Regions from separate parts of the Bacillus sp. Brlt_9 genome, predicted to be linked through region 3. Evidence: riboswitches for the same ligand, from Rfam matches in the RefSeq annotation. Region 3 holds a riboswitch; each other region holds the start of a gene.
What was found. Region 3 has a riboswitch for S-adenosylmethionine ahead of VF726_RS28930 (ABC transporter permease). Riboswitches for the same ligand answer to the same signal wherever they lie in the genome.
Positions count from the first base shown of each region.

Region 1: linked by a shared signal. The riboswitch ahead of mtnW (2,3-diketo-5-methylthiopentyl-1-phosphate enolase) and the one ahead of VF726_RS28930 (ABC transporter permease) in region 3 are both predicted to bind S-adenosylmethionine.
Region 2: linked by a shared signal. The riboswitch ahead of VF726_RS17500 (M20 family metallopeptidase) and the one ahead of VF726_RS28930 (ABC transporter permease) in region 3 are both predicted to bind S-adenosylmethionine.

Region 1 covers NZ_JAYJLO010000002.1:783,274-785,549, forward strand. The annotation lists gene mtnW (2,3-diketo-5-methylthiopentyl-1-phosphate enolase) at 1-775, opposite strand, end outside; SAM riboswitch class I at 840-945, opposite strand; gene VF726_RS10425 (pyridoxal phosphate-dependent aminotransferase) at 1,010-2,188, opposite strand; gene VF726_RS10430 (carbon-nitrogen family hydrolase) at 2,203-2,276, shown strand, end outside.
Region 2 covers NZ_JAYJLO010000004.1:194,805-197,080, forward strand. The annotation lists gene VF726_RS17500 (M20 family metallopeptidase) at 1-882, opposite strand, end outside; SAM riboswitch class I at 971-1,072, opposite strand; gene VF726_RS17505 (AAA domain-containing protein) at 1,148-2,276, opposite strand, start outside.
Region 3 covers NZ_JAYJLO010000014.1:24,815-27,090, reverse strand. The annotation lists gene VF726_RS28935 (ABC transporter permease) at 1-14, opposite strand, end outside; gene VF726_RS28930 (ABC transporter permease) at 32-949, opposite strand; SAM riboswitch class I at 1,084-1,189, opposite strand; gene VF726_RS28925 (DUF3951 domain-containing protein) at 1,359-1,574, shown strand; gene VF726_RS28920 (hypothetical protein) at 1,593-2,096, opposite strand.

The sequences.
Region 1 (2,276 bases), on a different contig from region 3:
GGATTTCATCATCTTCTGCAAGTGATTGTAGTACATCTAGTCCGTAAGCAAATACGTTAAATAATAGAATATCAGCCCCAGCTTGCACTGCACGTTTCGCATTTTCTTTTAAATCAAAAGTTCGTCCTGTTAAATTTACGGCATATAACGTTTTATGCCCGTATGTTTCATATACGGATTGTAAAACTTCTTTTCCAGATGCAATGCGTTTCGTAAGTGGTGTTAATGTATTCTCAAATAATATCTCATCATCTTTTACGATATCTACACCACCACTTGCTTGATCGCGTAATTGCGTTTTTAAATACCCAATATTTCGTCCAATCATCCCTTTAAAAATACTCATTAAAAGAGGACGTTCATGCACTTGTAAAAGGTTTCGAATACCATCTATGCCGAACTTTGGGCCAGGAAAATGTTTTTTTAACTCGTCTGAAAAAGTTAAATCAATTAATTTCACTTCGCCATCAAGTGATAGCTTTCCGAATGTAGTTGTTAAAATTGCTGGTAAGTCTGGACTGAAATTTAATAATGGATATTCGATTTTAATAATCCCGCGTTTTACTTTTTTACGTAAATACAAATTGGTATGTTCGTGTTCAGCTAATTCCTCAACATGAATGACGTTGCCTTTATGCTGTTTTAATTGTTCTTGTAATAAATGTGGTAAATGTGTCCAAGAGCCAATTGTTAAACCGAGTGCAATTTGCTCAGCCTTTTTTTCTAAGTTATGTGAATCATCATGGATTAAATATGTCGCTATAATTCCGCTCATTGTTATAACCTCCTAGTTAAATAAAAAAACCTCTCAGCTAAGGAGAGGTTTTTTTACAACCAGCTCCTTATCTGTCAGCGTAATGCTGCGAGAATTAGCACCGTGTCTACAATTGTAGATCGGTTGCCGGGTTTCGTCGGGCTCGTCCCTCCACCTGCTCTTGATAAGAAGTATTTAGAAATGTTTAAATTTTTAAGATAACTGAATTTTGTCAGATATTTTTCATGTTGTCAATTACTTTTTGAAAAAATTCAATTTATCAATTCGATTAATGGCTTCTCGTAATCTATCTTCTGTATGCAAGAGACCAACACGGACATACCCTTCGCCATGTTCACCAAATCCAACACCAGGAGCAACTGCAACATGTGCTTTTTCTAGTAAAATATCAGCAAATTGCTCAGAGGTATACCCTTTTGGAACAGGAAGCCATGCAAAGAATGATCCTGTTGGAATGTCTACATTCCAACCAATTGAGTGACAAGCTGAAATAAGAGCGTTTCGTCGAGATTCGTAACTATTTACAAGGTCTATTACGCAAGACTGTGAACTTAATAGTGCTTCGCGGGCAGCATCTTGAATTGCACCAAAAATACTAACATACATATGATCTTGTAATAAGTTAATGGTTTCAATGACACTTTCATTCCCTACTGCAAAAGCGATACGCCACCCAGCCATATTGAAAGTTTTCGATAGAGTATAAATTTCAATTCCTGTATCTTTGGCACCGTCTGCTTGTAAGAAACTCACGGGCTTTTGACCATCAAATCCAATAGCGCCGTAAGCAAAATCATGAACGACTAATATATTATGTTTATTAGCAAAATGAATGGTTTCATCAAAGAAATCTTTTGATGCAGTAGCACCGGTCGGATTATTTGGATAGTTTAAAAACATTAATTTTGCACGCTCGGCAATAGAGTCATCAATTTTCGTATAATCGGGTAAAAAATTATTTTTTGCAATAAGCGGCATTGTTTCAAATTGTGCTTTTGCTAAAGCAACTCCTGATAAATAATCTGGATAGCCTGGATCTGGAACGAGAATCGTATCACCAGGGTTTGTAAAACAAACTGGTAATTCTACTAATCCAGCCTTTCCGCCAAACAAAATAGCAACTTCTGTTTTTGGATTTACTACTACATCATATTCACGTTGATAGAATGTTGCCACGGCTTCTTTTAAACTTTCATGTCCGCGAAATGGCGGATATTTATGATGAATGGTCTTTTCTGCAGCATCTTGTAACGCTTTTACGATATGCTGCGGTGTTGGTTGATCTGGATTACCTTGACCTAGATTAATAACATCGTGACCAGCTGCTACGACTTTGTTAACTTTTGCAACAAGTGAAGCGAAAAATTGTTTTGGCAATGATGTTACTATCTCAGAAGGTTGAAATAATTTCATACTTTCCACCTCTTTTGAAAGTTGTTACAATTCTAGTGACAAATGATATAATCTTTCCAGTATTTTGTAAAGAAAAAATTATGAATGG
Region 2 (2,276 bases), on a different contig from region 3:
TTTTGTTACGAGTAATTCATCGATCTCATTTTGGAATTGATGGATTTTTACTTTCGTACCTGTTGCTAGCGCTGCCCCTTGTGCGATGTTTTTCACTTTCTCTGTTACTTCCGCACATCTTTTTCGCGTTGCTGCACGAATGAAGAACCTTGCTGCGGCGTAGTCAGGAATAATATTAGGTGCTTTTCCTCCTTCTGTAATAACGCCATGAATCTTCACATCTGACGGAAGTTGTTGACGAAGTGCATTAATACTGTTATAAAGCTGAATAACCGCATCTAATGCGTTAATCCCTTCTTCAGGTGAAGCTGCAGCATGAGCTGTTTTTCCGTAAAAATGAAAATCAAGTGGATCGACTGCTAATGACGGACTCGTTGTCGCTGTTTTTCCGCTCGGATGAATCATAAGCGCCGCATCAATATTTTTAAATAAGCCTGCCTTTACATAACTCGATTTTGCGCTACCGTTCGGTCCTCCTTCTTCAGCTGGTGTTCCGAACACGACAACTTCCCCGCCAATTTCTTCAAGCGTTTCTGATAATGCAATTGCTGCTGCAACACTAATGGTGCCAATTAAATTGTGACCACACGCATGACCTAGTCCTGGCAAAGCGTCATACTCCGCTAAAAATGCGATTGCTGGTCCTTGTTTCCCTGAACTTTTCCGCGCGATAAATCCCGTTTCATGTCCAGCTATATTGTGCTGCAACTGAAATCCTGCACTACCTAGTAATAAACTTAGTGTTCTAGATGCATAAAACTCTTGGTTACCAATCTCCGGATTCGCATGAATATCATGACTTGTTTCTATGTACTTTTCCTTATTTCTTTCGATACTCTCTTCAATTGTTTTTCTTTGTGACGCTACTCCTGTCGCTCCCATTTTTCTTCCTCCTTTTATTTTCACGTAAAAAAGCCTCTTTCTAAAAGATAGAAAGAGGCTTCTGTATATACAGTCAAAATGAGCTTCTTTCTTATCTTTCAAGTTACCTTGCTGGAATTGGCACAGTATTCATAACGAATCCGCTGCCGAGGTATCATAGGGCCAGTCCCTCCACCTCTCGTGATAAGAATTTTCATAAAATTATATTAAATTACATTCATTCTAAGTTCATTCCAGGTAAAAGTCAAGGAATTCCTATCCGAATTTACCGAATATCTAAAAATCCTTTTAATACACCAATTGTTTCTGGTGCTTGCAGTCTTGCACATACGTACGGAAATTCCGTACTACCTTCAAACATCATTTGAGATGTGAGCGGTGCGCCTGCCCAGAAGATTTCATCATCGATTACGATAAATGGGAATGCTTTGTTTTGTCTTTGTAACTTTACATTTTTTAATGGAACTGGTCCATCACTATACACTGTTATTTGCGCATTTTTACGCATTAACGCTTGCCATACTCGTTTATCCACTTGTTTTGTACTTGGAAGTGAAATGATAATTTTTCGTTTTGCGGCTAAAATATCTTTCAATAACCCTTTCGGCTCTTCAAGATTCATTTCCATATACCAGCGTAAACGTTTCGAAATTTTTCGCTCCCACAATTGTCTTGATGTCGTGCGATCATACACATCTCCGTGACGTTCTATATGAGCTGTTAATTGTGATAACGCTTGTTTTCTCGATAAGTTTTTACGCATATAATGGCAATCTGATAATTGAATGAACTTTCCTCTCGCTCTCGTTACCGCTACATTGACGAGGCGATGATTTTTATGGTCAAAGAATAACACGCCAGGACGTTCTTGCGGATAACTATCCACTGTATCAAAAATCATCATATCTCTTTCAGAACCTTGAAACTTATGAACTGTTGCCGCTAAAACAGGTATGTGACGATACTTCGTTTTCTGCAACATTTCTCTAATACATGTTGATAAAAAGCGGGATTGGGCTCTGTAAGGTGTAACAATACCGATCGATTGAACACCGTCTAGCAGTCCGATTAACATCATTTGCATCGCTACTAAACCAGACATAATGTTAAAACGAGAACCAGATGCAGCGTCTTTTAACGAAAAGGCGCCCATTAAGCTCGTATCGAATAAAACACTCGCTTCATTTGCAAACGGCTGCAATTGCGCAATTTCCTTACGCTCTGAAACAGACGGATGGTCGTATACTCTATTTTTATAAATAAACGAATTCGTAAACTTAGATATATCCGCATGCATACGTCTTTGTTCCTGCAGCATAAAGAGGTTCGGATGCGCTTCTGATTTATTAACAGACTCAACAATTCCGGCATGATAAAACATATCTTCCCCGAGC
Region 3 (2,276 bases):
TCATAAGCTCCCATTTAAATGTCCCCCCTCCTTACGTAATAGAACGAATACGTGGATCAACAATACGGTGAATAATATCTGTAATGAAAATACAAGAAATTAATAATGCACTATAGAAAATCGTCGTTCCCATAATGACCGGATAATCCCGGTTAAAAATACTATCTACGAAATATTTTCCTAGACCAGGAATGGAAAATATTTTTTCAATAACGAAAGTCCCTGTTAAAAGTCCAGCCATTAAAGGCCCAACAAATGTAAGAACTGGAACAATTGCATTTCGAAGGGCATGCCTTATAATAATCTTCTTAATTGGTATACCTTTCGCTCTTGCTAATTTAATATAATCACTCTGCAATACTTCAATCATATTAGAGCGAACAAATCTCGTAATAACCGCGATTGGCCCTAACGCTAATGCGAAGGATGGCAATACGGTATGTTCGAATGTGCCCCAAGACGCTACTGGTAACAGTTCAAACTGTATAGCAAATACTTGTATAAATAATGGTGCTAAAATAAAACTTGGAATAGATATACCGAGAATGGCAAGTAAGCTCACACTATAATCAATTACTTTCCCATGATATAGGGCTGCAAATGTACCTGCTGCAATTCCGACTAATAATGAAATAATAAGTGCTTGTAAACCAATAATCGCTGAAGGACCAAATCCTGTCGTTATAATTTCTGATACACCTTGACCTGTGGATTGAACAGATTCACCAAAATCAAAATGAACTACGCCGTCTAAATAAGCGACATATTGATTCCATAACGGTTCATCGAGGTGATACTTCGCTCTCATGTTTTGTATCACTTCTTCAGGAAAGATTTTCGCATCTGATGAAAATGGATCCCCCGGAATAATATGCATAATCAAAAATGTTACTGTCGTAATGACCCATAGCGTGAAAACCATAACCGATAGTTTTTTAATAACATACACTTCAATAACCCCCTAAACAAATGAATTTACTTTGTTTTAATGACATATTTGTTCCTATTACCTTTCCGCTTCTTAAAATACAAAAAGCCTTGATCTTAAAAAATAAGATCAAGGCTTAATAAACGAAGGCCCATCACTTATCTTTCAAGACTTGCTTGCTGGAATTAGCACGGTGTTCATCTTACAGAACCCGCTGCTGAGGTGTCATAGGGCCAGTCCCTCTACCTCTCTGGATAAGTAAATTGCTATATTATTATTTGGTTCAAATTGTATATTTCGAATTATAATTCTGAAAAAATGAAAAGTCAATCAAATTGGATATATTTAGAAAAATCAGTTTTTAATGTCATTTATCGAAATTATAGTTTTCACTTATACTAAAAAGAAATACTGTTAAAGGAGTTATAAGATGGATCCCTTACTTCTTGCTACTATAGGATTACCCTTAACAATCGTTATACTTGTCATCATCGGCTTCTATAAACTCTTTATTAAAAAGAAACATATCACTTCTTTTTATACTCCATTCGATAATATTACCGGTCAAACCATTTCTGAATTTCACGAAGAACAGAAGGTATTAGTATCCGAGGATGAAGACGGAGATGGTAAGAAGAAAAAATAACCTTGCGCGTGCGCAAGGTTATTTTTTCGTTTCTGCTTGAAAACGTTTATAGTATGTCGATGCTGTTGAAAAATTAATTTCTATATCACGAATCAAAGATGAATCTTCTTCTTTAGCTAACTTCTGTAATTTTTTCATCGCTTGTTCTGCTTCATTTAAGAAACCAACATACATTTCATGTTCTTGTTCTTTCGACTTCGGCACACGAATTTCTTTACGTATGTGATCTATATCTTCTAACATGCCCGTTGTTACCTTCTGCACGTCTTCTTTATATTTAGCATTCGTTATTTCCTTACCGCCCTTTTCTTTTGCCACTTCCCATAACTGTAATGCTTTATTAATTTCTTTATTCATTTTCATATCGTATTTTTCATGTACTGCACGGTATTCTTTCATCTCTTCTGTTTGCTCAGTAGATTGCTCTACCTTTTCTTTCGGTTCTTTCGTATCTTTATTTCCATTACATCCCGCTAAAAGGATCATACTTCCCATTACAGCAATACCCAAAACCTTCTTCATCTCTTCTTCTCCTTTTATCTACAGCTACTACTCATTATAGTTTCTTATATCTCCACTTGTTATTATACCGAGAACATCCTACTTTTTACACTTAAGACGATACCTTAATATACATGCCTACATTTTTGTCACAGTATCGTCACTTTCTGCAAATAACTTTTGCATCAACTTGCGAAGCTG